DNA from 4 places in the Litorerythrobacter xanthomarinus genome. Region 1 is predicted to be linked to each of the others. Evidence: predicted binding sites of a transcription regulator. Region 1 holds the regulator's gene; each other region holds the start of a gene.
What was found. Region 1 encodes LexA, which represses DNA repair genes until DNA is damaged. Its sites were predicted from a motif close to GTTCCNCNCTTGTTCT; they were not measured.
Positions count from the first base shown of each region.

Region 1 (2,202 bases):
TCAAGCCGGGCAAACCGCTAATGGTGGGCCGCAAGGGTTCGCAGATCATCCTTGGCCTGCCGGGAAATCCCGGCTCGGCCTATGTCACCGCGTTCCTCTTCCTGCTGCCACTGCTCCGCAGGCTGGCGGGCTCTCTTAGCCCCAACCCCTCCACCATCGCTCTACCGACAGCGGTCGATATCGGTCACGGTCACAAGCGACGCGAGTTCTTGCGCGCGGTCTATCGCGAAGGCATGGTCGAGCCGCTGGGTTCGCAGGACTCGGGCGGCATGCATGCCCTCGCCATTTCCAATGCGCTGATCGACAGGCCGTCGCTGGGAGATGAGGTGAAAGCGGGAACATCTGTTCCGGTCTACTTGCTCGAAAATGGCTGAATTGCTTGACTTGCCAAATTTGGTTGCCTAATTGTTCCGTATTCGTTCGCATCACTCTATGGCGCGATTCGGATGGAACCATTGGCGACCATGGAGCCTCACATGCTGACTGCAAAACAGCACGAACTGATCCGCTTTATCCAGCAGCGACTTGAAGAAACCGGCATCTCGCCGAGTTTCGAGGAAATGAAGGAGGCGCTTGATCTGAAGAGTAAGTCGGGCGTTCATCGCCTGATCTCTGCATTGGAAGAGCGTGGCTTCATCCGCCGCTTACCGAACCGCGCCCGCGCGCTTGAAGTGATCAAGCAGCCGGAAGATGCGGTTCCCGCTGCTCCGCGCGCCCGCGCTGCCAATGACATGGTGGCTGCAGCGACGCGAAGCACGCAAGTCAGACAGTCCGAAGCTGCGAATGATGTGATCGAAATTCCGCTTCATGGGCGCATTGCCGCCGGTGCACCGATCGAAGCAATCGAAGATCAGAGTTCGCTTCCCGTCCCTGCGGCGCTGCTCGGCCCGGGCGAACATTATGCGCTCGAAGTATCGGGCGATTCGATGATCGATGCGGGTATCTTTGATGGTGACTTCGCGCTTGTTCGGCGGACCGATACGGCCCGCGATGGCGAAATCGTAGTGGCGCTTGTCAATAATGAGGAAGCGACGCTCAAGTATCTTCATCGCGATCAGGGGCGCGTGCGGCTTGATCCGGCCAACCCGACGCATCAGCCGCAGGTCTATGACGCTGCTCAAGTGCAGGTGCAGGGCAAACTCGCGGGGCTATTGCGGCGGTACCACTGATGAGCCACGTTTGAGGAATGCGTTTGCGTGGTCTCAATCGCGCCGCCCTTTCCACCAGCCATGTTCGCCTTGTCCATCGGCGACGGAATCGATCCGTTCGTCAGCAAGGTAAAGCGATAGGCCTCCCGTCCGCGACAGCATTCGCTTGTCCGCCTTGAGCCATTTCGGCTGGCAGCTACGCGGCAGCCAGCGATCGGCGATAACAATATCGGCCTTGATGCATGCAGCAGCGAGAGCTCGCTCCTCCACCCGATCGCGGCTACGAGCCATGAGGATCTGCCAGGTTCTGTCATTGCGCTCGATACCCAATGTGCAGAAGTCCCGTGAACACTGGGCCATAGGCCATTCCTCCAGGGTAATTGGCTCTCCGTCCATTCCCGCCAGTTCGAGCAGGTTGTCGCGAGCAAAACTGCTGCGTCCGTCGCGAAGGACCAACAGGCGCTCGTCCTCTCCTGCGATCCCGACATGTCGGCCGTCGCCGGAGATAAGCACATCGGGAGCGGGGGTGACCGCCAACATAGCAGTCGCGATTGCGACCGGAGCTAACCCGAATAGCCGTGCCTTTCCTTGCCAAAGCCCGAGCCACAGGAGGCCCAATAGGAAAAGGAAAAACGTAAAGTCACCCATCTGGGGGAGCAATTTGACGGCTCCGGGCTGTTTGGCGGTGAAGCGTGCAATCCCGACCAGCAGCTCAAGCGATTGCTGGACTAGCCACCATGCTGGAGCACCCGCTCCTACAAGGTCGAGGAGTAGCCCGATAGCAATTAGCGGCATCGAGACGAAGGTGACCAATGGAATAGCGATCACATTCGCGAGCGCCCCGTAGAATCCGCCGCGGTGGAAATGGAACAGGACTATCGGCATCAAAACCAGCTCGATCACAAGCCCGGTCAGTAGCAACATCAGTCCTCGCCGCCCTATCTTCGCCAGCCATCCTTCCTCACGGGGCGCGAGAAACTCACGCACCCACCCGGTGTTGTGTAGGGCGATGATCGACAGCACCGCGGCAAAACTCATCTGGAAGCTTGGACCG
Region 1 covers NZ_JBJXRG010000002.1:353,516-355,717, reverse strand. Annotated here, with positions in the region: gene ACEWMW_RS10985 (molybdopterin molybdotransferase MoeA) at 1-374, shown strand, start outside; gene lexA (transcriptional repressor LexA) at 477-1,169, shown strand; gene ACEWMW_RS10975 (ComEC/Rec2 family competence protein) at 1,203-2,202, opposite strand, start outside.

Region 2 (2,202 bases), on a different contig from region 1:
GAATCCCGGGTGTTGGAGCGACATTCAGCCAGATCCTGCCACGGGCGCTGGTTGAGCGCAGCCTTTCGCAAAGTGTCTCCAACAAGGATGTCGTGACGGACGAGACGGTGGACCGCTATTGGGAGCTGGCACGATACCCGGGCAACCGCGCTGCAACCCGTAAGCGGTTCTCTGCTGGATGGACCCCCTTCGACGAGGCGGACATCAGGCAAGTCGCAGTGCCAACGCTTGTCATGTGGGGCGACGAAGATGCCCTGATCCCGGTCGAAGCCGCGACCTGGTTCGCCGAGCGGCTGCAGAACAGCAAGTTGGTGGTCTATGAGGGCATCGGTCACCTTCCGCAGGAAGAGGCGGCGGAACAAAGCGCTGCGGATCTGCGTGCGTGGCTCGAAGGACTGGGAGAAGACGAACAAAAACTTGAAAACGAATAATTTTCCCGTCGCTATAGACTAGCAATCCCGGGCCGAATAAACTCCAGCCCGCGACAGCGTTTGGAGGCTCCGTTTGCGCAAGCTCGGCATTATCGGGGGGATGAGTTGGATCTCCACCCGCACCTATTACCAGAAGATCAACCAGCAGGTGCAGCGCAGGGTAGCTCCCCGCGCAAGTGCGCCGTTGCTGATCGAAAGTCTCGACTATCGTTCGCTGGGCGATTTGGCCGAAGACGAGTCCTGGTCCAATGCCGCAAATGTCCTGTCCGAATCCGCCAGGCGACTTGAAGCTGCCGGAGCGCAAGGGCTGCTGATCGCCGCGAATGTGATGCACCGCGTATATGACGAGATAGCATCGGCAGTAGACATCCCTGTACTTCATATTGCCGATTGCATAGGCGAGCGCATGCAGGCCGCTGGAGCGAGCAATGCCGCGCTGCTCGGTACGCGTCTTGTTATGACCGAGAATTTCTTTCGCAGGAGGCTTGTCGCCCACGGGATCGACCTGCTGCCCCCAGATATGGAAAACCTCGAGAAGCTCGATCGGACCATTTCGGAGGAGCTGAAACTTGGCAAGGCGACCCGGGACGCGGAGCGGCTGTTGAAGACGATTATGACCCGCTACGAGCAATCGGGCGCGGAATCGGTCATTCTAGCCTGTACGGAACTGGAATTGGTGGTCGACGTGAAGGCTAACGTCCTGCCGATTTTCGACGCAGCGCAGATCCACTGTGATGCTGCGGTCGAATGGCTTCTGCAAGATGAACCAGAGTAGTCAAGCTCTGCCATAAGCGCGAACAGTCCTTCAATCGCCGGGGCAAAAGCCCCGGAGTTCGCCAAGTGTTCCCGTTGTCGCGGCGCAGTCGCTGACCTAAGCGGACAGCATAATGCCGCGTTCCCCGCTAGCCGCCGATCCCGCACAATCTCGCGGTCGGGAATTTCCCGAGAACCGCGATGGCGCTCGCGGCCCGCGCAGCGAGTTCCAGCGCGATCGTGACCGGATCATACATTCGATTGCTTTCCGGCGGCTGCGCTCCAAAACACAGGTGTTCATCGCGCCAGACGGCGACCATTATCGAACCCGGCTGACGCATTCGCTCGAGGTGGCGCAGATTGGCCGGGTAATCGCACGCGAACTGGGTTTGGACGAGGATCTAACCGAGGCGCTGTGCCTCGCACATGATATTGGCCACCCACCCTTCGGCCATGCGGGCGAGAAGGCGCTCTCAGACGCGATGCAGCGCCATGGCGGCTTCGATCACAATGCCCAGACCATCCGCACCCTCGCGCGCCTAGAAAGCCCGTACTGCGATCACGAGGGATTAAACCTCAGCTGGGAAGTGCTTGAAGGCCTAGCCAAGCATAATGGTCCGATATCCGCGCCTCACTGGGCCCTGGCCGATATCGATCAGGCTTTCCCGCTTGCGCTGGGCGACTGGCCATCGCTCGAAGCGCAGGTGGCCGCAGTTGCCGACGATATCGCCTATGACAATCATGATATTGATGACGGGCTGCGAGCCGGGTTCATAGGCCTCGAAGACCTGCTGCAGCTCGATTTCATTGCCGATCAATGGCGCTCGGTAGAATCACGCTTTGCTAGCGCACCGCGCGATCGGCAGCTACGCGAACTGATCCGCGGCCAGATCGGATTGATGGTCAATGACGTGATTGCTGCAACCCGACAGAGAATCTCCAAAGTCAGGGATATCGCCGAGGTAAGATCGGGCGAGCGCGCCTTGGCGCACTTCTCCGCCGGGTTGGCGCTCGAAGA
Region 2 covers NZ_JBJXRG010000001.1:1,730,939-1,733,140, forward strand. Annotated here, with positions in the region: gene ACEWMW_RS08560 (alpha/beta fold hydrolase) at 1-431, shown strand, start outside; gene ACEWMW_RS08565 (aspartate/glutamate racemase family protein) at 505-1,206, shown strand; gene ACEWMW_RS08570 (deoxyguanosinetriphosphate triphosphohydrolase) at 1,319-2,202, shown strand, end outside.
Region 2: a site for LexA is predicted at 1,263-1,278, ahead of ACEWMW_RS08570 (deoxyguanosinetriphosphate triphosphohydrolase). Genes of this name have one in related genera too.

Region 3 (2,202 bases), 240 kb from region 1:
GGTGCGGCCGCGGATCGCGGCTTCCAACTGGCTGCAAATCTCCGGATTCTCCTTGAGGAAAACCTTGGCATTCTCCCGGCCCTGACCGATGCGAATGCTATCGTAGCTGAACCACGAGCCGGACTTTTCGACGATGCCAGCTTTGACACCGAGGTCGAGAATTTCGCCGACCTTGGAGATGCCTTCGCCGTACATGATATCGAATTCGACCTGCTTGAACGGCGGGGCGACCTTGTTCTTCACGACTTTCACGCGTGTGGAATTACCGACAACTTCGTCGCGGTCCTTGATCTGGCCGGTCCGGCGAATGTCGAGCCGAACCGAAGCATAGAACTTGAGCGCATTACCACCGGTGGTCGTCTCCGGATTGCCGTACATCACGCCGATCTTCATGCGCAGCTGGTTGATGAAGATCACCATGCACTTCGAGCGGTTGATCGAACCGGTCAGCTTGCGCAGCGATTGCGACATCAATCGCGCCTGCAGGCCAACATGGCTGTCACCCATCTCGCCTTCGATCTCCGCCCGCGGAACCAGTGCCGCGACCGAGTCGACTACCAGCACATCGATCGCATTGGAGCGCACCAGCGTATCGGTGATTTCGAGCGCTTGCTCACCTGTGTCAGGCTGCGAGATGATCAATTCGTCAATGTCGACGCCCAGCTTCTTGGCATAGGCAGGATCGAGCGCATGTTCGGCATCCACGAACGCTGCAGTGCCACCAGCCTTTTGCGCTTCCGCAATGACATGTAGCGCCAGCGTGGTCTTGCCCGAGCTTTCCGGACCATAGACTTCAACCACCCGGCCTTTGGGCAAGCCGCCGATGCCCAACGCAATGTCCAGACCCAGCGAGCCAGTGGAAATGGATTCGATATTCATCGTCTCGCGCGAGCCGAGCTTCATCGCAGAGCCCTTGCCGAAGGCGCGATCAATTTGTGCCAAGGCGGCATCAAGTGCCTTCTGACGGTCTCCGTTCATCTCTTTGCCTTCTACCAGCTTCAGGTTAGTCGCCATGACACATGCCTCCATTGCTTGCCTAGACCCGTCCAGGCTCTTTCAACATTTCACCGATGTATCCGATTTGTTCTCAGAGAACAAGTGTAGAACACCATTTTTTCCAACAAAGTGAAAAATGCACTATTTCAACGGATAAGTTGCAGTCCCTGCGATTAGATCACTCTGCGCACACGGAACGCCACCTCGCGTTCGCCATTGGCTGGAACGCTGATTTCGGCCACGTGCTTGCCGTCTTTTAATCGAGTGCCGCGCAAGCCGCGCACTTCCCATTGCAAAGCCAGCCCCGCATCAATGCGTACGCGCACTGGATGCAGATTGGCATTTGTAATGACCGCTTTCATCGTGACCCAGGGCGGAATGTTCTGACCTTCCGCAGGATTGGGGTCAGTCTTGCCTACCCGTGCGCACTGGTTGAAGACCTGCGAACTGTTCCCCAGTGCAATCTCGACATCTTGGTCTATCGCATAGTCTCGCAGAAACTCCTCGCCGACCAGCAGATCACCCGTCGGGTGCGGCTCGAACAGTGTAAAGCCACCCATCGGCATAGCGACGCCAAGGCCATGTTCTTCGTCATTCTTGGTCACAAGCAGCATATTGGACGGCTGCGCGGAGGCATCGGCATTGCGATACTCCTCCCATGGATCGCAGCTAGCGACATAGAGGTACTCGCCCTCGACATCCTGCTTGTTGAGGAATGCAACCTGCTTCATACCTTGAGCGTTGACGCTGACGCGTTCAGGCACGCGGTAAAGTTTGAGATCGCCAAGTGCTTCCTCGACCGCTTCCATAGCAAAATCTGCGAGCTTCTCTTGGCGGCGGCTGCCGGTGACCATGATGACAGAATCTTCGGAGGCCACAGCCATCATCGCTGGCGGAGGCGGAGCAGGCAGCAGCGGTGGCGGAGGATAGCGGATCGGCGAGCCAGCAGCGGTGCTGCCAAAAGGATAGCAGGTTAGGCGCAGCGGCGCAGCGCGCGGCGGTTCCGCCAGGCCTTCATAATCGCTCTCGATATTGAGCGCGCCTGCCACTGCCATCAATTCGGAGTTGGCGAAGCTCTGGCCGTTGTCATTCAGGATAGATAGCCAGGACATCAGTCGAAACCGCATCTTACCGTTCCGGGTTTTTTCGTCGCGCAGCGTGGCGACATAATGCGCCTGCCAGTCAAAGCCCCATGCGAGATAAGTC
Region 3 covers NZ_JBJXRG010000002.1:114,340-116,541, reverse strand. Annotated here, with positions in the region: gene recA (recombinase RecA) at 1-1,014, opposite strand, end outside; gene ACEWMW_RS09810 (DUF4139 domain-containing protein) at 1,170-2,202, opposite strand, start outside.
Region 3: a site for LexA is predicted at 1,092-1,107, ahead of recA (recombinase RecA). Genes of this name have one in related genera too.

Region 4 (2,202 bases), 230 kb from region 1:
GCCGCCTGCATCACTTCCTGCGGCTTGTAGCCATAAAACCGCATCAGCCAGTCGGACTGGTAGAGCCGGTGCTCGCGGATCAGCGGCGGGCGCTTCAATGGCAGCACCGCGCTGGCATCGGGGATCGGCGAAAAGGCGCTGTAATAGACGCGGCGCAGGCGGAAATTGCTATAGAGCTTGCTGGCCTTGCCGACGATGTCGCAATCGGTTGCTTTGTCAGCCCCGACGATCATCTGGGTCGACTGGCCTGCAGGCGCGAAGCGCGGCGCATGGCGAAAGCGCTTCTTCGCATCCTTCGCTTCGACAATGTCGGTCTTGGTCTTGGCCAGTGCGCCTTCGATCTGGCGCGCATCCTTGTCCGGCGCGAGGCGGCTTAGCCCGGCATCGGTCGGCAGTTCGACATTGATTGACACACGGTCGGCATAGAGCCCCGCTTGATAGACCAGCTGAGGATCGGCTTCGGGGATCGTTTTCAAATGGATGTAGCCGCGAAAATCATGCTCTTCGCGCAGAATTCGCGCCGTTTCGACCAATTGTTCCATCGTGAAATTCGAGCTCTTGATGATGCCCGATGAGAGGAACAATCCCTCGATGTAATTGCGCTTGTAAAAGGCTAGCGTGAGATCGGCGACCTCCTGCGGCGTGAAACGCGCGCGCCGCACGTTAGAGCTCTTGCGATTGACGCAGTAATGACAATCGAACACGCAATGGTTCGTCATCAGGATCTTGAGCAGCGAGATGCACCGGCCATCGGGCGCATAGGCGTGGCAGATGCCCATCCCCTCCGTAGAGCCGATGCCTTTTCCTCCTAGACTATTCTTTTTCGCCGTCCCGGATGACGCGCAAGACGCATCGTATTTCGCCGCATCGGCAAGAATTTCCAGCTTCTCCATGATTGTTTGCGAGCCCATATGTTCTATATATGTTCTCCTGCATGAGTCGGCTAGCCCCATTTTTAAAAGCCCGCACACTTTCAGAAACTTGCGCAGCCGAAAGAGTGTTCTCAATCCGATCTTAACTAAATCAGGCGAAGCCAAGCAGTCACCCGGTTCAGGAGCACAAGTGTGGGTCTATTTCGCGCTCAGGCACAGGCAAAGCACATCGAACGCCGATCTTCGGTGCGCTATCGTGTCGATTGCCCTGCACAGCTGCGCATGCCCATGGGCGACCGCCAAGGCTGGCTCTATGACATCTCGCAAGACGGTGCGCGCTTCACAACCAACAACCCGCCGCCAACCGGAACTTCGGGCCTACTCGAATGGGAAACCCACGAAGCCTTCGGCAAGATCATCTGGTCGAATGAAGATGGCTGCGGCATCGAGTTCGAACGCCCGATATCGCGTAACCAACTCGAGCAATTTGCATCGACCCAATCCGAACCCTCCGGGCCGGTGGCCAAGTTCGGAAACATTCCCGTAGCGCCCAAAGGTCGCCGCGGTCTGGTCTCGCGCGACTAAGGCAAAATCATCCAAAAAGTTTAGATAGCCGGAACCAATCGCGGCTCGCTGCATTCCATTTGCGCGGGCCGGGCCCCTCTGGCGAGCAAATGCTCGTGATGTCGGACGCATTTAAACGACGGGCTGGCGCGGACTTCTTCAAGCTGGTTCCACACACCCATTTCAGGCGGCACCCTTGCCGGGTGCCGGCGAGGAGAAGATAATGAAATTTCTGGCTTCTGTAGCTGCAGCGGCAATGGTCGCTACCCCGGTCATCGCGGCCGACAAGGATTGGAACTTCGGTGACGGTGAAATGCCCGAGCGTTGGTCGCTCGTGAGTAGCGACTATGCGATGTGCGACGCAGGTTTGATGCAATCACCGATCGATCTGGCTCAGGCCAAGGCTCACGGAAATCTGACCGTAGAAACCAACTATGCTTCGACAGCGGGTACGCTCGCGATTGCGGAAGAGAAGGTCCAGATCGACTTCGCTTCCGGCCTGCACATGCATTCGGGCGGCAAGACCTTCAATCTTATCCAGGTGCATTTCCATACTCCTGCCGAGCACGCGATTGACGGCGAGCGCTATCCGCTCGTGGGTCACTTCGTACACGCGACCGAAGCCGGTGAGCTTGGCGTGCTGGGTGTGATGTTCAAGGAAGGCGATGCCAACCCTGGCCTCGAAGTGCTGGTCGACAGCATGGATGAAGGCAATGGTGCAGCGCTCACGGTCGATGCTTCGAGCATGATCCCTGATGACCTCACT
Region 4 covers NZ_JBJXRG010000002.1:583,971-586,172, forward strand. Annotated here, with positions in the region: gene ACEWMW_RS12140 (putative DNA modification/repair radical SAM protein) at 1-911, opposite strand, end outside; gene ACEWMW_RS12145 (PilZ domain-containing protein) at 1,065-1,457, shown strand; gene ACEWMW_RS12150 (carbonic anhydrase) at 1,660-2,202, shown strand, end outside.
Region 4: a site for LexA is predicted at 914-929, ahead of ACEWMW_RS12140 (putative DNA modification/repair radical SAM protein). Genes of this name have one in related genera too.